One region of the Brachybacterium vulturis genome, then DNA from elsewhere that is predicted to be linked to it. Evidence: riboswitches for the same ligand, from Rfam matches in the RefSeq annotation. Region 1 holds a riboswitch; each other region holds the start of a gene.
The links. Region 1 has a riboswitch for thiamine pyrophosphate ahead of thiO (glycine oxidase ThiO). Riboswitches for the same ligand answer to the same signal wherever they lie in the genome.

Region 1 (6,932 bases):
GTCGCTGGTGGACGCGCTGGCGGCGGCGGCGCGCGGGACCGGCGGATCCGGCGGCCCGGCCGACGGGGCGGGCACGCCCGCGCACGTCGTGCTCAAACCCACCGTCGGCGCCGGCGCCCGGCTGACCGGGCTGCTGCGGCCCGACGATCCCGCCGCCTCGGCGCTGGGCCGCCAGATCCTCGCCGGGCCCGGCACGGTGATGCTGCAGCCCGAGGTGCCCGAGCTCTCCGCCGGGCGGGAGAAGGCGCTGTACCTGGTGGACGGCCGCTTCACCCACGCGATCGCGAAAGGGGCGCTGCTGGCACCCGGCGGCGGGCTGCGCGGCGGCAGCTACCGGGAGACCCCGCAGCTGGTGGAGGCCAGCGCGGCAGAGCGGGCCTTCGCCGAGCAGGTGCTGGCGACCACCGCGACGGTCACCGGGCTGGCGATGCCGCTGTACGCACGGATCGACATCGTCGAGTCCGCGACGGACGGCCTGCTGCTGCTCGAGGCCGAGCTGTTCGAGCCGCTGTTCCATCTGCCGCTCGCGCCCGCAGTCACCGAGGTGTTCGCCGAGGCGATCCTCGCGCGGGCCTGACCCTGGCGTCACCGGCCTCTACCCCCACGTGGACCCGATCAGGGGATCACTGGAGAACTGAAGAGCCGCGTCGGCCGCGTCGCCCGCGCCCTCGAGACGGACGACGAGCTGTTCGCCGCCCTCCAGCATCGGGCGTTCCGCGAAGAGCTCTGACCGTCCACGCTGTTCGGCAAGGAGACGATGGGACCACCGCCCGGCCCCCGCTCAGCGAATCGGCCATCCGAGGCGTCCCCGGACCCGCACGGCCAGGGTCAGCACATCGGCCTGCTCGAGAGTGCGCGAGAAGTCGGGAGCGGTCGGGAACGCAGCGGCGGAGCGGGCGAAGAGGACGACCCTCCGATCCCCGCTGATCGTGGAGGGGACGAGGAGTCCGTCGACCTGCTCTCCGAGCTGCTCATGGATGGCTGCGGCCCATGCGCGGCAGGTGCTCTTCGGGGCCTGCGCGAGGGAGGCGGAAGCGCCGTGCCGTACGGCCCAGTCGCCGCTCCCGTCCCCGCCGGTGAGGTTCAACAGCTCCAGGGGACGGGTGGGTCGCCAGCCGGACAGCGCTCTGTCCCCGGTGAGCGTGATCGCCCGGTCGCCCTGGAAGACCTCGGCGAAGGCGGTCGTGTACTCAGGCGCCGCATAGGAGACGCCGGCGGTGGAGCGAGCAGTGAGCGGGCCCGGCTGCGGGTCCCACCCCTTGCTGCGCAGCGGGCCGTTCCACCGCAGCTCGTCCCACGCCGACGGATGCCTCCCGGCCACCGTATGGATCCGCCACAGGGGTCCGTCGTATCGGGTGACGGCGTCCGGGAACAGCGCGAGAGGGACCGCCGGACGCCGAGGATTCTTCGCCGACGCTGTGCTCATTCAAAACCGAGTTCGTCGACCAGGGCGACGACGACATCCACGGGGCCTCCCCGGAGCAACCATTGCGCCGGGGAGCGCGCGTCGAGTTCGTCGTGCGGTGTCGTCATGAAGCGCTGGATCGACAGCGGGTGGAGGTGTCCGGGGAAGGCGGGCACGACCTCTCGGAGCCCCGGGACCACCTGCTCTCCCTCGAACTGCCAAGCAGGGAAACGGGTGGTGCGCCCGCCGCCCGAGGGCAGGGCATAGAGGTCTCCGACCGCCTTCGAGCGGCGGATGCTCGCATCCTTGCGGCCCAGTCGCTCCGCCACCTCGGCTGTCGTCAGCGACGCGGCCCATGCCTGCTCCTCCGCTGCCGCACGATCCCGGGCCACCTGGTTCTGAGACGCCGCGCGGGCCTGCGGAGCGAGATCCTCCTCGGTGAGGTCCGTGGTCTCCAGCAGGAAGGATCGCTCCCCCGCGGAGAGCGCCTCGGAGGTGGACTCGCTGGCCTCGCGCAGGATGTCCAGGAGCGCATCGACGGTCAGCGGGTTGCCGCGCCGCTCCAATGCGCCCTCGAGACGGGCCGTGTACTCGTGGGTCGCGCCGCTCATGCACATAACGTTACACCGTAACGTTCCGTAACGCGATGGTCGTCAGGGGTCCGGTTCGTGGTGGGACTCCTGGCGTATCGAGGATGCTCCGCGCCGGCCGCGCCCGCCTACGGCCGCGGCAGACCCAGGTGTTCGCGCAGGGTGCTCCCGGCGTACTCGCGCCGGAACCTGCCGCGCTCCTGCAGCACCGGCACGACCTGGTCGACGAAGTCCTCGATCCCTCCCGGGAGGGTGGGCGGCATGAGGTTGAAGCCGTCGGCCGCGCCCGCATCGACCCAGCGCTCGATCTCGTCGGCCACCGTCTCCGGGGTGCCGATGACCGTGGCATGTCCCCCGCCGGCTGCGAGGAAGCCCAGCAGCTCGCGCACCGTCGGCCGTGCGGTGCGGATGATCCGCAGCACCGTGGCGTAGCGCCCCTTCGGGCCGGTGAACTCCTCCAGCGGCGGCAGCGGCGGGACGGGAGCATCCAGCTCCCACCCCGAGGTGTCCTGGCCCACGAAGAACGCGAGCTGGCGGAGGGAGTGCTCGACGGGGAGGCGGGAATGGAGGTCCGCCTGCAGGCGCCGGACCTCCTCCTCGGTCGAGCCGACGTAGGTGACCAGCCCCGGCATGACCGCGATCAGATCCGGATCACGGCCCAGCGCGGCGGCGCGGGCACGGACGTCCGTGCGGTAGGCGTGCGCCGATTCGAGGTCCCAGGCCACCGCGTAGATCCCCTCGGCCCAGCGGGCGGCGAGGTCGCGCCCCGGCTCCGAGGCCCCGGCCTGGAACAGCACCGGGCGCCCCTGCGGCGGCGTCGGCACGTTCAGCGGGCCGTCGACCGCGAAGGAGTCACCATGATGCTCCAGCGGACGGAGCATGGAGGGGTCGACGTAGACGCCGCCCGGATCGGCGCGGATGCTCTCGCGCGGCCACGAGTCCCACAGGCCGTGGAGCACCCGGAGGAACTCCTCCGCCGTGGCGTACCGCTCCTCATGGGCGGGCAGCGCGGCCATGCCGTGGTTGCGGGCCTCCGCGTCGGTCATCGAGGTGACCACGTTGATCCCGGCCCGGCCGTGGGAGATGTGATCGAGGCTGGCGAGCAGGCGGGCCGCATGGAACGGATCCCAGAAGGTGCTCGAGACCGTGGTGACCAGGCCGATCCGCTCGGTGGCACGCGCCAGCGCCGTGAGCACCGTGATCGGCTCCAGGAACCACGTCGGCCCGCGCTCGGCCCCGGCGGGGGCGATCGACTGGCCGTCGGCGAGGAAGATCGCATCGAGCCGGCCGCGCTCGGCGATCTGCGCGAGCTCCTCCCAGTAGGTGATGTCGCCCAGGCGCAACACCGCGGAGCCGGGCGCGCGCCAGGCCGCACCGTGGTGACCGACCGCGTGCGCGAACAGGTTCAGCCGCACGTGGCGGCGAGCGGGTGCCGGCATCAGTCCTTCACCAGCCCGCCGTCGACGACGAGGTTCTGCCCGGTGATCGCCCGCGACCAGGGCGAGGCGAAGAACAGCACGGCATCGGCGAACTCGGTGGGCGTGGTCACCGACTGCAGCGGGGTGCTCGCGGCGATCGCGTCGAAGACGGCCTCGGGTGTCGCGGAGCTCGCGTCGGTGGTGCGCAGCAGGCCGCCGCTGAGCATGTTCACCGTGACGCCGCGCGGGCCGAGATCGGCGGCGAAGGTGCGGGTCAGCGACAGCAGCGCCGCCTTGGCCGCGGTGTAGTCGTGGTAGGGCACCACCGGATGCTGGAAGAGGTTGGTCCCGATGTTGATGACGCGGCCCGAGCCCGCCCGGTCGAAGCCCGGCAGCGCTGCCTGGATGGTGTTCAGCGCCCCCTGCACGGCGCTCGAGAACTGGGCCGAGAAGGCGTCGTAGTCGATCTCGTGCGCCTTCGCCCTCGCGTCCCCGTCGAACGAGAAGCCGCTGAGCGCATTGTTCACGACCGTGCTGATGGGGGCGTCGAACTCGGCCTGGGCCGCCTCGAACAGCGCCTCCACCTCGCTGCGGTCCCTGACGTCGGCGCGCACCGCGACCGCTCGGCCGGGGTGGGGGGCTGCGAGGTCCCGGGCGGCGTCCGCGCTGGTGAGGTGGTTGATGACGACGCGAGCGCCTTCACGCAGCAGGGCTTCGGTGATCGCGCGGCCGAGGCCGCGGGCGCCGCCGGTGACCAGGACGACCTGGTCGGCGAGGGCGGGGATGCTCTGGGACGGCGCGGGTGCGGAGGAGGGGGTGGTCATGGGTGGTTCGTCCTTTCGATGACGGGATGCGAGCCCCCGGGATGCCGGCGGGACCGGCATCCGGGCAGGGGAGGGAGAGCGCTCCTCGGGTGGAGGGGCGGATCGACGGGGGTCGGCTCTGATCCCGTTCTCGAGGACGGTGGGCGCGGGAGCGTCATGGCACGTGGCGTCGGCGCGGGTGTGGCCAGCGCGCAGCAGTTCATCGACGACATTCCTCCGCGAGTACGAACTCGATCAGGTTCACCGGGTGTGTTCTCAGCCCTGTCGGGCACCCCGTGTCGGTCGTCGACTATACCCATGGCCGCGGCGGCGGGGCGGCGCGTCCCGTTTCAGCAGCCGCAGCGGTCGTGCGGAGGGAGCGGTCTCCGCCCCGGTGCGCGGCGCGTTCCGCTGCGGGTAGGCTGGCCCGGTTCCGTGGGAGCCCGATCGTCGGGCTGAGAGGGCCTCGTGCCGACCACCAGCACTGGATGCGGGTCATGCCGCCGTCAGGAGGACCGCTCATGCAGCACATCGCCGTCGTCGGCGCCGGGATCATCGGACTGCTCACCGCACTGGAGCTGAGACGCCGCGGTCACCGGGTCGAGATCCGTTCCATCGGCGTGGCCGAGCAGGCCACCCATGCGGCGGCCGGGATGCTCGCCCCCACCAGCGAGGTCCAGTTCGGCCAGCACTCGCTGGGGCCTCTGATGAGGAAGGCCGCGAGCCACCACCGCGCGCTGGCCGCCGAGCTCGGCCTGCGCACCGAGAAGCCGCTGGGCTACCGCGATACTCCGACCCTCGTCGTCGGCCGCGACCGGTCCGACCTCGAGGCCCTGCGGCTTCTCGCGCAGGAGCAGTGCGCGGCGGGTGCCGAGGTCGAGGAGCTCACCTCCGCGCAGCTGCGTGGCCGCGCCCCGACGCTGGCCCGGCACGTGGCCGGCGCGATGCTCGTCCCCCGTGACCACCAGGTGGACCCCCGCACCCTGGTCGCCGCCGTCCTCGATGCCCTGACCGGCCCGGGCCGACCGGGCGACGGGCCGCCCGTCCCCCTCACGACCGGCAGCCGCGTCGCCTCCACCGACGAGATCGACGCCGACCGGATCGTTCTCACTGCCGGCCTCGGCACCTCCGCGATCGACGGACCCCATCGGGTGCTCGACCTGTCGCTGCGACCGGTCCACGGTGACATCCTGCGCCTGCACGTCCCCGACTCCGCCCTGCTGCCCGGGGAGGACAACCTGCTGGACCACACGGTCCGAGCCCTGGTCCGCGGTCGTCCCCTCTACCTGGTGCCGCGCGACGGCGGCCTCGTGCTCGGAGCCACCAGCCGTGAGGACGCCATGACCGGCGCATCGGCCGGCGGCGTGCTGACTCTGCTGCAGGATGCGGCCGAGATCCTTCCCGCGATCCGGGACACCGAACTGCGCGAGGTGACCGCTCGCGCCCGTCCCGGCACCCCGGATGACCTCCCGCTGCTGGGACCGGTGCCGGGACACCCGGACGTGATCGTCTCGACCGGCTATCACCGCCACGGCATCCTGCTCTCGGCCTGGGCGGCGGCTCGCACCGCCGATCTCCTCGAGGCCGACCCCGGGGCGCCGCCGCCCGCGGAGATGGCCGGGGAGCTCGCAGCCGTCGATCCAGCCCGTTTCACCACCACGTCCCCACTCCAGGAGGCCTCATGAGCATCGTCGTCCACGTCAACGGCGAGAACCTTGACCTGCCCGACGCCGTCACGGTCCGCGACCTGGTGGCCGACCGCCTCGGTCGCGCTGTCGGCGACGACGGGCGAGCGTGCGACGGCACCCCGCTCGGCGTGGCCATCGCCGTCGACGAGGCCGTCCTGCCGCGCAGCAGCTGGGCCCACACCCCGCTCACCCCCGATGCCCGGTACGAGCTCGTCACCGCCGTCCAAGGAGGATGACCCATGGCCGACCTGCCCGAGACAGATCTCGTCATCGCCGGGGAGACCCTGACCTCCCGCCTGGTCATGGGCACCGGTGGCATCACGGACCTGGCGGCGCTGGAGCGTGCCCTGCTCGCCTCCGGCACCGCGATGACCACGGTCGCCCTGCGCCGCTTCTCCCCGACGACGCGGGACTCCGTGTTCACGATGATCCGCCGCCTGGGGATCCGCACCCTGCCCAACACCGCCGGCTGCTTCAGCGCCCGCGACGCCGTGCTGACGGCGGAGCTGGGTCGTCAGGCCCTCGAGACGGACTGGGTGAAGCTCGAGGTCATCGCGGATGAGGACACCCTGCTTCCCGATGGTGTCGAGCTCGTCGAGGCCACCGCCATGCTCGTCGATCGCGGTTTCACCGTGCTGCCGTACACCACGGACGACCCGGTCCTGGCGCAGCGCCTCCAGGACGTCGGCGCGGCCGCGGTGATGCCGCTGGGAGCTCCGATCGGCACCGGCCTCGGAGTGCTGAACCCCCACAACATCGAGATGATCACCTCCCGGGCCTCGGTGCCGGTCGTGCTCGATGCCGGGATTGGCACGGCCTCCGATGCCGCGCTGGCGATGGAGCTCGGCTGTGACGCGGTGCTCGCCGCGAGTGCCATCACACGCGCACGCGACCCCGAGGCCATGGCCCGCGCGATGGCCCACGCCGTCCAGGCGGGCCATCTCGCGGCGGGCGCCGGCCGGATCCCGCGCCGGAGCCTGGCGCTGGCCTCCTCGAGCCACGAAGGTCGCATCACGACCGATCGCCCC
Region 2 (6,932 bases), 1.2 Mb from region 1:
TGTTCCTGGACACCGAGGCGATCGAGCGGGCCGGCCTCGCCGTGCTCGAGGACCTGCTGGGCACCGTCACCGCCACCACGGATCTCGAGGGGATCGTGCGTGCCATGGCCGCCCCGGACTCGGGCGCCTCCGCGCTGCTGGCCTATGTCTGGACGGACGACATGGACTCGACGAGCTACCAGGTGAAGATCCACCAGGGCGGGCTGGGCCTGCCGGACGAGTCCTACTATCGCGAGGAGCGCTACGCCGAGATCCGCACGGCCTACGCCCGGCACCTCGCGAACCTCGCCCGCCTCGCCGCGCTCCCCGGACGCGACGGGCTGATCGCCGGGAGCGCCGAGGACCTCGCCGCCGCCGTGATGGACTTCGAGACCCGGCTGGCCGCGTGCCACCTGGACGTGGTGCGACTGCGCGACCGGGAGAAGTCCTACAACCCGATGGACGCCGCGCAGCGCGGTGAGCTGGCTCCCGCCTTCCCCTGGGACGCCTATCTCGAGGGCACCGGCGCTCCGGCCCCGGTCCTCGAGGTGATCTCGATCGGTCAGCCCGAGTTCGTCGCCGCCGCCGCCGAGCTGCTGGCCGGGGAGGACCTCGCGGTGCTGCGCTCGTGGCTGGCCGTCCACGCCGTCTCCTCCTACGCCCCCTACGGCCCGGCAGCCCTGGTCGACGAGGACTTCGCCTTCTCCGGGAAGATCCTCTCGGGGGCTGAGGAGCTGCGGGAGCGGTGGAAGCGCGCCGTCGCCTTCGTCGAGGGTGCCGTCGGATTCGCCGTGGGCCGCGAGTACGTCGCCCGCCACTTCCCGGCCTCCCACAAGGAGCGCATGACCGAGCTGGTCGACGCGCTGATGGATGCCTACCGCGACTCCATCGAGGACCTGCCGTGGATGACCCCGGCCACCCGCCAGAAGGCACTGGCCAAGCTCGAGAAGTTCACCCCGAAGATCGGCTACCCCGAGCGGTGGCGCGAGTACGACGGCCTCGAGATCGTCCCCGGCGACCTGGTCGCCAGCGCCCGCGCATCCCGCCGTTTCGAGGCCGCCTACGAGTTCGCCAAGGTGGGAGGGCCGATCGACGAGACCGAGTGGCACATGACCCCGCAGACGGTCAACGCCTACTACAACCCCGGCGCCAACGAGATCGTCTTCCCCGCCGCGATCCTGCAGCCGCCGTTCTTCGACGCCGAGGCCGACGACGCCGTGAACTTCGGGGGGATCGGCGCGGTGATCGGGCACGAGGTGGGCCACGGCTTCGACGACCAGGGCTCGAAGTACGACGGCGACGGCAACCTGCGCTCCTGGTGGACGCCCGAGGACCGCGAGTCCTTCGACGCGCGGGCCGCGCAGCTCATCACCCAGTACTCGGCACTCTCCCCCCGGGAGCTCGATGACGCCCACCGCGTCAACGGTGCGCTGACCATCGGTGAGAACATCGGCGACCTGGGCGGGCTGTCCATCGGGGTGAAGGCCTACCTGGCCAGCCGCGACGCCACCGAGGTGGAGACCGAGATCGACGGCTTCACCGGCCTGCAGCGGGTGTTCTGGTCCTGGGCCACCGTGTGGCGCGGGAAGAATCGCACCCAGGAGGCGATCCGCCGTCTGGCGGTGGATCCCCATGCCCCGATGGAGTTCCGCTGCAACACGGTCGCCGGCCACCTCGAGGAGTTCCACACCGCCTTCGACGTCCGTGAGGGTGATGCGATGTACCGCGCCCCCGAGGAGAGGGTGAGCATCTGGTGAGGCCCGAGCCCCCGTTCTACGTGGGCCGCACGCGGCCCTCCTCCATCGGCTGGACCCGCATCGCGATCACGCTGGTGGCCGGGGCCGTGCTCGCGATGCTGATGGCTCAGCGCTCCACGCCGACGGGCGTCCTGCTGGTGGCGGTGCTGTTCCTGGGCCTCGCGGTGTGGACCTGGATGGGGCAGTGGACCCGCTTCATCGTGGACGAGCACGGGCTGACGGTGAGCCTCGGAGGGTTCCTGCCCCGCAAGCCCTGGCCGCTGGCGGACTTCCGCACCGTCCAGCTGCGCGAGCTGCCGCGCTCGCGGGTGGGCGTGACCCTCGGCGGCTATGGATGGCGTCGCAGCCGGGCGACGACCCCGCAGCCCGCGGAGCTGACCCCCGTCGGGTCGCGGAAGATCTTCACCCTCGATCAGGTCCAGCAGCCCTACCGGATGCTGGTCACCCGGTCGGGGACGATGGTCGAGATCATCGGCCGCGGCTCCACCCACTACATCCTCTCCCCCGAGGACCCGCAGGCCACGGCGGCCGCCGTCGACCAGGCGATCCGCGCCCGGCGCTGAGCGGGTAGACTCACCTCTCGTCATCCACTGACAGGGGAGCACCGCGAGGTGCTGAGAGTGCGCATCCTGCGCAGACCCTCGAACCTGATCCGGCTCACACCGGCGTAGGGAGTCGGGATATCCGTGGAGCGCCGCCGGTGCCCGCGCCCCTTCCAGAGGGAAGGAGAAGTGATGACTCGTTTCCGCACCGTGGACCTGCTGGTCACCGTTCTGATCGGCGCCGCCTTCGGCGTCGCGTACCTGGGCTACGGCCAGCTGTACACGCTGATCGGGCCGCTCACCGCGGCGTTCAAGCCCGCCGAGGGCCTGCTGGCCGGGATCTGGTTCCTGCCGGCGATGCTCGCGGGGCTCATCGTGCGCAAGCCCGGTGCCGCCCTGCTGGCCGGGATGATCGCCGCCGTGCTCTCGATGCTGCTGGGCAGCCAGTGGGGCTGGGGCACCGCGATCTCCGGTCTGATGCAGGGCGGCGGCGTCGAGCTCGCGTTCCTGCTGACCCGCTACCGGCGCTTCACCCTGCCGGTCGCCGTGCTGGGCGGCGTGCTCGCCGCGCTGCTGGAGTGGGGATGGGAGAAGTTCGCCTACTACCAGGAGATGAGCTGGGCCTTCTCCGGCGTGATGCTCGCCTGCTTCGTGCTCTCCGGGGCGCTGCTGTGCGGCGGGCTCGGCTGGGCGGCGACCCGGGCGCTGGTCTCCACCGGCGCGGTGGACGCCCTCGCCGCCGGCCGCGAGCACGCCCGGGTCGCCGAGGCCTGAGCAGGCGGCCGCGATCGCCCTCCCCCGCTCCCCCGCCACGACCGGTCGGCAGCTGACCGGTCTGAGCTGGCGACCCCTGACGCGCTCCCGGCCGACGATCGCCTCGCTGGACCTGACGATCCCGGCCGAGCAGCGGGTGCTGCTGGCGGGTGCCAGCGGCAGCGGGAAGTCGACCGTGCTGCGTGCCCTCGCCGGGCTGCTGGACGAGGAGTCCGGCGAGGGCACCGGTCTGCTGTCCCCGCCGTCCCGGCCCGGGGAGGCCGGGCTGCTGCTGCAGAACCCCTCCCATGCACTGGTCGCCGCGACGGTCTTCCGCGATGTCGCCTTCGGGCCCGAGAACGCCGCGCTGCCCCGGCCGGAGATCCATGAGCGGGTGGCCGCGGCCCTCGCAGCGGCGCAGGTGGGGCTGGATCCCGAGCGGGGGCCGCTCGAGGTCTCCGGCGGGCAGCAGCAGCGCATCGCGCTGGCCGGCAGCCTGGCCCTGGGCCCCGAGCTGCTGCTGCTGGACGAACCCACCAGCATGCTCGACCCCGAGACCGCCGAGCTGGTGCGCGAGGCGATCCTCGCCGCCGCCGACGGAGCCGGACTGGTCGTCGCCGAGCACCGGCTGGGGCCCTGGCTGGCTCATGTGGACCGGTTGGTGGTGCTCGGCGAGCAGGCGCAGATCCTCGCCGACGGGGCGCCGAGCGATGTGCTGCGCGAGCAGCGCGAGCTGCTGCAGGAGATCGGGGTGCTGGCCCCCGAGGAGACGCGCGCTGCGCGATCAGCCGGGGCGCGATCAGCCGGGGCGGGGCCGGTCGTCGCCTCGCTGTGCGGCGTCACCGTCCCCGCCCGCGGGCTGACCTCTCCCCTGGACCTCGAGGTGCGCGCCGGTCGCCTCAGCGTGCTCACCGGCCCCTCCGGGGCGGGGAAGACCACCGTGCTGGGCACCCTGCTCGACGCGGACGCCCCTGCGACCGGCGAGGTCCAGCGGCCGGAGCCCGCACGGATCGCGGCGGTCCCCCAGAACCCCGAGCATTCCTTCGTCGCCACCACCGTGCGGGCGGAGCTGAGCGCCTCCCCCTGGGCCACCGATCCCGAGCTCGCCGCTCAGCTGCTGGAGCGCGCCGGTCTGGCGCACCTCGCCGGTGCCCACCCGCACCGCCTCTCCGGCGGGGAGCAGCGCCGACTCGCGACCGCCGCCGCCCTCGCCCAGTCCCCGGACCTGCTGGTGCTGGACGAGCCCACCGTCGGCCTGGACGCCCGGCGGCGCCGGGATGTGCAGGCGCTGCTCGCCGACGCCGCGGATCGCGGCTGCGCCGTGCTGGTCGCCACCCACGACCCCGAGCTGATCGCGGCCGCCGCCGACCGGTTCGAGCTGCCGGCCCCGGATCCCGCCGGACCGCCTCCTGCCCCGCGCCGCCGGATCCCGGCCGACGCCCTGAACCCGCTGACCCTGTCCCTGATCGGGATCCTCGCCGCGATCGGCTCCTTCGCCGTCCAGACCTGGCAGGGCGGACTGCTCGCCCTGCTCCCGACGGTGCTGCTGGCGCCGCTGGCGGTGCGGACGCTGCGCGGCGGCGCCCTGCGGCTGCTCCCGATCCTGCTCTCGGCGGCGGGACTCGCCTGGACCACGGCCCTGCTGGGCGATGCCCCACCGCTGTCGACCCAGGCGTGGCTGCTGGGGCTCAAGGAGGCCGCCCGGATCACGGCCTTCGTGGCCCCCGGGGTGCTGGCGCTGGGCAGTGTGGAGGCCACCGCGCTCGGTGACGCGCTGGGGCAGCGACTGCGCCTGCCCGCCCGGCCGGTCGTCGCCTCGGTGACCGCGCTGGTGCGGGTCGGCCACCTGGGCCGGCAGTGGGACATCATCGCCCGGGCCCGGAGGCGGCGGGGCCTGGGCGGCGCGCGGTCCCCGCGGCTGCTCGCCGGGACCACGCTCGCACTGCTGGTGGACACGCTGCGCGGGGCGGAGCAGCAGGCCCTGGCGATGGATGCCCGCGGGTTCGCCGGGGCGGACCGCCGCACCTGGGCCGAGCCCAGCACGCTGGGCCGCGCGGACCTGCTCGGCGCCCTGATCGCGGGAGGCTTCCTGGTCTGGCCGCTGATCGCGGGGATCCTGGCGGGATGAGCACGTCGTACCCTGGAACGGTGAACGAGGACACCCCGCCCCAGCCCACCAGCCCTGAGAACCCCGCCGGCGCCGAGGACGAGGCCGTCATCGCCCTGGCCCACTCGCTGCTCGACGCCGCCCGCACCGGCGACGCCGCCGCCCTCCTGTCGCTGGTCGACCAGGGCGCCCCGGTGAACCTGCGCGACGGGGCCGGGAACTCCCCGCTGATGCTCGCCGCCTATCACGGGCATGCCGAGCTGGTCCGGGAGCTCGCCGCCCGCGGAGCCGATGTCGACCTCATGAACGACCGCGGCCAGAGCCCCCTCGCGGGCGTGGCCTTCAAGGGCTTCACCGACGCCGCCCGGGTGCTCCTGGAGGCGGGAGCCGATCCGGACCTGGGCCGCCCCAGCGCACTGGAGACGGCGACGTACTTCGAGCGCGCCGAGATCCTCTCCCTGATCCAGGCGCGCCGGGCATAGGCCGGGTTCTCGGCCCGGGTCAGGCCCGGGAGGGCCTCAGCACCATCGCGACGTGCTCGATCCCGGCCTCCATGAACGGCTCCCCCACGGTCTCGAAGTCCATCGCCGCGTACCACTGCTCGAGGTAGGCCTGCGCATCGATGTGCACCCCAGCGCCCGGCGACGTCGCCCGGAGGTGCTCGAGCGCTCCGGTCATGAGCTGCCGTCCATACCCGCTGCGGCGGTGCGCACCGTGCACCGCCACCCGACCGATCCGCACGATGCCGTCCGGCTCATGCAGCACCCGAAGATGCGCGACCGGTGTGCCCGCGAGGCCCATCGCCGCGGCCTCCGCGCTCGGCAGCTCGAGCCACATGAGCGTGGTGCCGGGCTCGAGGTCCCGGCCGTCGAGATCCGGATCTGTGGCCCTCTGCTCGATCGCGAAGACGTCCTGGCGCAGCTTCGCCAGCAAGTACAGGGTGCGCGGGTCGATCTCGGCGAGGGCCGCCCGGCGCAGCACCGCGCAGGTGCTGGAGTCCGTGTCGTTCATGCGGTCACGGTACGGCACCCCGCCCCCGGACGTATCCTGCAGGGACGCCGCTCCACCGTCGAGAGGACCCCCATGGCCCAGTCCCCCACCGCCGAGGACGATCAGCGCTTCCTCGACCTCGCGATCGAGCAGGCGTCCATGAGCTGGGACGAGGGCGGGGTGCCGATCGGTGCCGTCCTGGTCCACCAGGGCAGGGTCCTCGCCGCCGGGCACAACCAGCGGGTGCAGAAGGGCTCCGCGATCCTGCACGCCGAGACCGACACCATCGAGCGTGCCGGACGGCTCAGCGCCGGCGTCTACCGCGAGAGCGTCCTGTACACGACCCTGTCGCCGTGCCTGATGTGCGCAGGCACCGCACTGCTGTACGGGATCCCGCGCGTCGTCGTCGGCGAGAACCGCAGCTTCGAGATGTCCGAGGCGCTGCTGCGCGAGCGCGGGGTGAGCGTCGATGTCCTGGACGATGCGCGCTGTCGGGCCCTGATGGAGCGGATGATCGTGGAGCGTCCGGAGATCTGGAGCGAGGACATCGGGGTGGAGAGCTCGGAGCTCGATCGCTGAGGAACGGACGTGAGAGAACGGTGGGCCGTCATCCGAGGAGACGGCCGAGGGCCTCTCGCCAGGCGTCGACCATGAGCGGTCCACCGTGACCCTCCTCCTCGACGAGCACCAGCTCGCTGTCCGGCCAGGCGCGATGCAGCTCCCACGCGGTCAGGGCCGGGCCCGAGACGTCGCGGCGGCCATGGATCAACACGCCGGGGATCCCGGCGAGGCGGGGCATCCCGC
Region 3 (6,932 bases), 1.2 Mb from region 1:
GCCAGAGGGTCCGCTCCCCCTCGCCGAGGCCTCGTGACTCGAGCGCGAAGGCGATCCGCTCGGCGCTGCGCACCGCATCGACCAGCAGGCCGAAAGCGCAGCGCAGCAGGTGACGGGGCCGCAGCCGGGCCACGGTCCCCTCGGCGGTCAGCGGCAGCCGTACCCGATGAGCGCGGGTGAGCGTCTCCCACCGGCGCGGCAGCTCCTCCAGCAGCCGGTGCCCGGCCAGCAGCGCGTAGGCGAACCGGGCGGGCAGGCGCGCATGCTGCTGCAGGCTCACCATCGTGGTCCGCGGCTCGGTGGCCCACAGGACGGTGAGGGCGCCGAGCCCGATCACCAGCGCCCGCAGCGCCAGCGCCGCGCCCAGCACGATCCCCTCCTCGGTGATCCGGATCGGCAGCTCGGGCCAGGGTTCGTGCCCGGGACGGCTGACCACGTTGACCAGGAAGATCCCGCTCGCGAACACCACGAAGGGCAGCTGGGCACGCAGCAGGGCGAGCGGTCCGCGGCGGCAGCCGACCATCACGCCGACGCCGAGCAGGGCGTACAGCACCAGCAGCGGGGCCGGCTCGGTCAGCGCGATGCACACGATGCTCAGCCCGGTCAGCAGGGCCAGCAGCACGGTGGGATTGCGCCGGGCGAGCCATCCCCGGGGGCGGGTCCTCGCGGCAGGGTCCGCGGCCGGCGGGGGCTCCGCCGCGGCCGGCGGCTCGTCCGCAGCCGGCCCTCCCGCGACGAGCCCGGCGCGCTGCAGCAGCGCCTCGTCCTGCAGCAGGGCCGCGGGCGGCATCGGCCCGTGCAGCCGGCCATCGGCGATCACGGCCACCGCATCGGCCGCTTCCACGGTGCGCAGGTCATGGGTGGCGATGACCACCCCCTGCCCGGCATCGGCCGCCTCCCGCAGCTGCTGGAGGACGGTGCCCGCGGCGGCCCGATCCAGGCCGTAGCCGGGCTCGTCCGCCAGCAGCACCGGCCGCTCGGCGAGCAGCATCGCACCGAGGGAGAGACGACGCTGCTGACCGCCGGAGAGCGCGAAGGGGCTCGCCTCCCGCTGCTCGTCGAGCCCGAGCCGGGTGAGCATCGCCGCGACCTGTGCGGTCTCCGCCCCGGAGGCCGCGAGCTCCCCACCCACGGTGTCGGCCACGAACTGGGCTTCGGGCCGCTGGAACACGAGGCCCGCCGCGGCCCCCTCCACCTCACCGCGACGCGGCGGGTCCAGCCGGGACAGCGCCCCCAGCAGGGTCGACTTGCCGGCACCGTTGCGGCCGACGACGGCGAGCAGCTGCCCGGAGCGCACGGTGAGGTCGACCCCGGTCAGGACAGGACGGCTCCGAGGGCCGAGATCCGCGCCCCGCACGGTCAGCAGCGGCTCCGTCGCGGGTCCCGGGGCCGGGCCCGGGGCGGGGCTCGTCCCCCGCTCCGGACCCGGCTCCGCCGCGCCCTCCAGCTGCTGCTCGAGCTCGCGCGGCAGCCAGCATCCGGCCTCACGCAGGGTGGCGCCGTGACGGGCGAGGACGTCCCCGGTCGGCCCGTCGGCGAGCACCCGTCCGGAGGCGTCCAACGCGATGGTGCGCGGCGGCAGCCCCGCCACCCCGCGCTCCCCCGCCCAGTCGTCGAGCCGGTGCTCGACCAGCAGCACCGCGACCTCGCCGCCGGCGGCGGCCGTGACGGCCTCGCGCACCGCGGCCACCCCGTCGGCGTCGAGCATCGCGGTCGGTTCGTCCAGCAGCAGCAGGCGGGGCCGGCCCACCACGGCCGCGGCGAGCCCTGCCCGTTGCAGCTGCCCGCCGGACAGCGTCGCGGCGCTGCGCTCGCTCAGCTCGTCGATCCCGGCCTCGGCCAGAGCATGGTGCACGCGCTGTCCGATCTGCGCAGGCGGGAGGCAGCGGCTCTCGAGCGGGAGCGCGACGTCGTCGGCCACCTGCGGCAGGCAGACCCCGTCGGCCGGATCCTGCCCGAGGAATCCGACGGCCGCGGAGGTGGCGAGGACGCCGCCGGCGATCGGATCGATGTCGCCCACCCGCAGCGTCCCGGTGACCCGGCCCCGCTGGTGGGCGGGGATCGCACCGGCGAGCGCACGCAGCAGCGTGGACTTGCCGCAGCCGCTGGGTCCCAGCAGCAGCACCTGCTCCCCGGCCCGCAGGGTCCCGGTCCAAGGGCCGACGCCGGCGCCCGAGGGCAGCACCACCTCGAGGTCCCTCGCCTCGACGACGAGCTCGGCGGGCGCGGCGGACGCGGCGGACGCGGCGGCCTCGACCGGGCGCGACGCGTCCCGGACCGTTCCCCGCTCAGCGGACACGGCGCTGCGGGATCCCGTCGGCCTGCGCCGACGCACCGATCGCGAAGTTCGCCAGCACCCCGGTGCGCTCCAGCGCACGGACGATCACGCGGGCCAGCAGCCCGCCGAGGACGATCCCGGAGAGCACCTGCATGCCCAGCCGCAGCGTGAGCAGGTCCTGCCCGTACCAGCCCAGCCGGTACGCGGACCAGAAGAACACCAGGCCCGCGCCGAGCGCGCCCGAGGCGGCGAACACGCCCCAGCCGAAGCGGCGGTAGCGGGTCAGGGCGAAGGGCAGCTCGCTGCCGAGCCCCTGCAGCGCGGCCGAGAGCACCAGCAGCGGCCCGACGGGGCTGCCCAGGAACACCACTTCGATGGTCCCGGCGAGCATCTCGGCGAGGATGCCCACGCCGGGTCGGCGGACGATGGCGATCGCGATCGGCGCCACCAGCAGCCAGGAGCCGAAGATCAGGTGCTGGGCGACGTCGCCGGCGGGGCCCATCGCGATCGCCAGCCAGCTCCAGGCCTGCACGAACACCCAGTACAGGAATCCGAACAGCACGCCGAGCACGACGACCAGCACGATCTCGCGCAGACCGAGTCGGGAGCGGGCGGCCGTGGGATCGGGGTCCGGGCTCGCAGCGGGCGGCGGGCCGCCGGGATCGACGGCAGGAGCAGCGGTGGGTGCGGAGGCATCACGAGAAGCTGGGATCACGGTCCGTGCCTTTCCAGACGGGCACGGGCGCGCAGCGACATTCGCTCGGCGGAGCTCCCTGCGCCGGCATGATCCGGATCAGGTTCTACGGTCGGAGTTCGAGAACTCCCTCTCAGCCCGGCCTACCGGACTCCCGTGCACGGGGCCACCCTAACCGGAGCGTCCCCTCCCGTGCACGGCGTCCAGGCGGCGGACCCTCCCGTGCCCGGCTCGGCTCACGGCCGGTCCTCGATGAGGGGCACGAAGAGGTAGGCCCCGTGGACGGTCTCCTCCAGTGCGTCCCCGCGGCGGGCGATCCGTCGCAGCTGCTGCGCGACGGGGATGACCAGGATCCCGCCCTCGCCCAGCTGCGCGGGCAGCGCCGGCGGCAGCTGCTCGGCTCCGGCGGAGACGAGGATGCGATCGAAGGGAGCGTCCTCGGGGGCGCCGAGCACGCCGCGCCGGGCGGTGCGGATCCGCGCCCGGCCCTCGGGCACGGTCTCGGCGAGCGCGGCGCGGGCCGGGCCCAGCAGGCTCTCCTGGCGTTCGAGCCCGAGCACGGTCCCGGTGGGGCCGACGAGATGGGCGAGCAGGGCGGTGGTCCAGCCGGAGCCGGCTCCCAGGTCGAGCACCCGGTGCCCCTCGCGCACATCGAGCAGGCGGAGCATGTTCTCCACGGTGGTGGGCTGCGAATTGGTCTGCCCCTCGCCGATCGGCAGCGGGGCGTCCTCCCCCGCCCGATGACGGAGCGAGGCCGGGAGGAAACGGGCCCGCGGCACCGCCCGCATCGCCCGGGCGACCCGGTCGGCGGGCCTCGCCCTGCCCCACAGCTCCTGCATCTCGCTCCCCTCCTGATGTCCTCTGCCCGGCGTGCTCAGTCGGCGCCGACCTCGATGACCCCGTCGGCCGGCCAGTCGCGCACCTCGGTGCCCTCCGGGGCGAGGGACGTGGACTGGCGCAGGAAGATCGGGCGGCCGACGTCGGAGGCGATCGCCTCGTGCACCGGCAGTGCGAGCACCGGGCCGACGGCCCGCAGGAAGTCGATGGTCTCGCCGATCTTCGACCAGGGAGCGACCACCGCGAAGGCGAGCACCTCGATGCCGCGGAACTGCGGGACCGGTTCGAGCGAATCACCGGTGATGCCGAGACGGGGACCGTCCCCGGCGGAGAGCACCAGGCCCGAGTTCCCCACCCGGGGGATGTCCGGATGGATGATCGCGTGCCGGCCGCCGACGGCCTCGAGGCGCACCGCCTGCTCCCCCGGGGCCGCGGGCAGCTCGTGCACGTCACCGGCGGCGAGGGCCAGCAGGCGCCGCGCGGGGACCGCGGCGGCATCGCTTGCGGGCTCGGCGAGCAGCGCAGCCGTCTCCGGCTCGGCGATCACCTCGGCGCCCTCGGCCCGGTCCAGCACCTCCTCGAGCAGCGCCCGGTCGAGGTGGTCGGGATGCTGGTGCGTGATCAGCACCGCGTCCAGGCCCGACAGCAGCTCAGCGTCCAGGCCGCGCACGGCATCCGCGCTGAAGCCTCCGGGATCCACCAGCAGGCGCCGCCCGGCGATCTCCACGAGCAGGCAGGAGTGGACGAGGTGGCGGATCTTCATCGGGTCCTCCCGGGGGCGAGGTCAGGTGTGCCTCGAACATATCGCCGCGGACGGCTCCGTGCCAGGGCCGAGCGGTCCGGAGGCGCGATCCGCAGCCGGCGGACGGCGGGTCACGGCCCGGTGCCGCCGTCCCCGGGCCCCGCGCCCTCCACCGATCGGTGGAGGGCGGGAGGGCCGCTCGACGGTGTCGGTCCCGGCGCACCATCACCAGACTCGGGGGATGACCAGCACCCGCACCGCACTGCCGCCGCCCCTCTGCCACCGACCTGCCGATCCAGGCTCCGGCGGCACTACTGTGGGGGGCGTGGAGCCCTCATGAGACCGGCTGAGACGCGCACCTTCATCGCCGGCGGCAATCTCGACGTTCCCGACGTCTCCCCGCGGAGCTGGGCCACGAACTGGCCCCTGCACCTGGTGGTCGCCGGGACCACGCTGCTGGGGCTGGTGGCCGGGCCCGGCCCGGTCCCGACGCTGCTGGTGCTGCTCTGGCTCGTGGTCTACGCCGCCGCTCACTGGGCGGTGGTGCTGCGCGGCCTGCTCGGCGCGGGCGCGGTGAGCGGCATCCTGCTCGGCGCGATCGCCCTGGCCCTGCTGGCGTTCTCGCACCAGGGGATACACCTGTTCGCGGCCTTCATGCTGATGTGGGTGCTGCTGTCCAGCTATCGCACGGGACTGGTGGCGACCCTGCTGCTGGCGACCGGGATGACCCTGGTGCTGCTGCCCGACGGGCTGGACCGCGGCCCGGCCGGCGTGGCGGTGGTGCTCGCCGTCGGCCTCGGCAGCGCCCTGTTCTCCATCCTCATGGCCTCCTGGATCTGGCAGACCGAGCTGCTCTCCCACGAGCGCCGGGAGCTGGCCGAGCAGCTGGCCGCCACCGTGGCCCGCCTCGAGGACACCCGCACCGAGCTGCTCGCTCTCGAGCACCGGCGCGGGGCGGACGAGGAGGCGAGCCGCTTCGCCGCCGAGATCCACGACACCCTCGCCCAGTCCTTCACCTCGATCACGATGCTCTCCCAGGCCGCCCGACAGACCGACGCCGCAGGCCGCGCCGACGCCGTCCCCTCGGCGCTGCTGGCCCAGATCGAGGAGGTCTCGCGCGAGGGTCTGGCCCAGGCCCGTGCGCTGATCGCCCGCACCCAGCCGCCGCTGGATCTCGCGGCCGGTCTGGACCGGCTGGCCGCGGACCTCGAGGAGCGCACCGGCGTGCGCACCCGCGTGGACGCGTCGGGCTGGTCCCCGGTCGCCACCCGTGCCGAGGTGGTGCTGCTGCGGACCCTCCAGGAGGCCCTGCGCAACATCGAGCGGCATGCCGAGGCCGCGACCGTGCGCATCCACCTCACCCGGGAGGACGCCGTGGCGCTGCTCGAGGTCGCCGACGACGGCATCGGTGTCGATACCGGTCTGCCCACCGCCGGGTACGGGCTGGTGGGGATGCGGTCCCGGCTCGAGGCGGAGGGCGGCGCTCTGCACCTCCGCTCCTCCCGCGGCGGGGGGACCACGCTGCGGGCCTCGCTGCCGGTCGCCCCGGAGGACGGCCCGAGTGGCGGGACCGGCCACCAGGGCGACGGCGCCGCCGCGATGCCGTCGGTCCCCGGCCACCCGGAGGTGCCCCGTGCCCGGTGACCCCCTGCGCGTCGTCCTGGCCGATGACCATCCGCTGTTCCGCTCCGGGGTGCGGGCCGTGCTGGAGACCGCCGGTCACCAGGTGGTGGCGGAGGCCGGCACCGGTGACGAGGCGGTCGAGGCGGTCGAGCACCTGCTGCGCGAGGGGCGGCGAGCCGATGTGGTGCTGATGGATCTGCGGATGCCCGGGACCGACGGGGTCGAGGCCACCCGTCGGCTCAGCAGCGCCCGGGAACCGGTCCCGGTGCTGGTGCTGACCACCTATGACACCGATGCGCTGATCCTGCGGGCGATCGAGGCGGGCGCGACCGGCTACCTGCTCAAGGACACCCCGGCACCGCAGCTGCTCGAGGCGGTGGCCAGCGCCTCCACCGGGTGCACCACCCTCGCCCCGGTCGCCTCCGCCGCGATCGCGTCCTCGCTGCGCGCTCCGCGGCCCGAGGCGCTCACCGCCCGCGAGCTGGAGGTGCTGCGCCTGGTCGCCACGGGCCGCTCGAACGCACAGATCGGTCGGCAGCTCGCGATCGCCGAGTCGACCGTGAAATCCCATCTGCTGCGGGTGTTCGAGAAGCTCGGCGTCGCCGACCGCACCCGCGCGGTGACGCTGGCCCTCGAGCGCGGGCTGCTCTGACCATCCACCACGCCCGGCCAGGAGGCGGAGCCCACCATGGGCAGCCCGCCGCCGCTCGGCTCCGGCTCGGTACCATGTGGGGGCCGGGCCCGTCCCGTCGGCCGCC

Region 2: linked by a shared signal. The riboswitch ahead of CFK38_RS13615 (ECF transporter S component) and the one ahead of thiO (glycine oxidase ThiO) in region 1 are both predicted to bind thiamine pyrophosphate.
Region 3: linked by a shared signal. The riboswitch ahead of CFK38_RS07120 (ECF transporter S component) and the one ahead of thiO (glycine oxidase ThiO) in region 1 are both predicted to bind thiamine pyrophosphate.

Annotation. Positions count from the first base shown of each region.
Region 1 covers NZ_CP023563.1:396,683-403,614, forward strand. Annotated here, with positions in the region: gene CFK38_RS01745 (ATP-grasp domain-containing protein) at 1-577, shown strand, start outside; gene CFK38_RS01750 (RES family NAD+ phosphorylase) at 782-1,426, opposite strand; gene CFK38_RS01755 (hypothetical protein) at 1,423-2,016, opposite strand; gene CFK38_RS01760 (LLM class flavin-dependent oxidoreductase) at 2,124-3,434, opposite strand; gene CFK38_RS01765 (3-oxoacyl-ACP reductase) at 3,434-4,237, opposite strand; TPP riboswitch at 4,432-4,523, opposite strand; TPP riboswitch at 4,642-4,745, shown strand; gene thiO (glycine oxidase ThiO) at 4,738-5,901, shown strand; gene thiS (sulfur carrier protein ThiS) at 5,898-6,140, shown strand; gene CFK38_RS01780 (thiazole synthase) at 6,144-6,932, shown strand, end outside.
Region 2 covers NZ_CP023563.1:3,024,091-3,031,022, forward strand. Annotated here, with positions in the region: gene CFK38_RS13605 (M13 family metallopeptidase) at 1-1,736, shown strand, start outside; gene CFK38_RS13610 (hypothetical protein) at 1,733-2,299, shown strand; TPP riboswitch at 2,322-2,427, shown strand; gene CFK38_RS13615 (ECF transporter S component) at 2,471-3,052, shown strand; gene CFK38_RS13620 (ATP-binding cassette domain-containing protein) at 3,159-5,159, shown strand; gene CFK38_RS13625 (ankyrin repeat domain-containing protein) at 5,156-5,620, shown strand; gene CFK38_RS13630 (GNAT family N-acetyltransferase) at 5,640-6,149, opposite strand; gene CFK38_RS13635 (nucleoside deaminase) at 6,222-6,707, shown strand; gene CFK38_RS13640 (alpha/beta fold hydrolase) at 6,736-6,932, opposite strand, start outside.
Region 3 covers NZ_CP023563.1:1,581,132-1,588,063, reverse strand. Annotated here, with positions in the region: gene CFK38_RS07125 (ATP-binding cassette domain-containing protein) at 1-2,299, opposite strand, end outside; gene CFK38_RS07120 (ECF transporter S component) at 2,289-2,993, opposite strand; TPP riboswitch at 3,032-3,140, opposite strand; gene CFK38_RS07115 (protein-L-isoaspartate O-methyltransferase family protein) at 3,209-3,811, opposite strand; gene CFK38_RS07110 (MBL fold metallo-hydrolase) at 3,847-4,572, opposite strand; gene CFK38_RS17565 (sensor histidine kinase) at 4,888-6,195, shown strand; gene CFK38_RS07100 (response regulator) at 6,185-6,826, shown strand.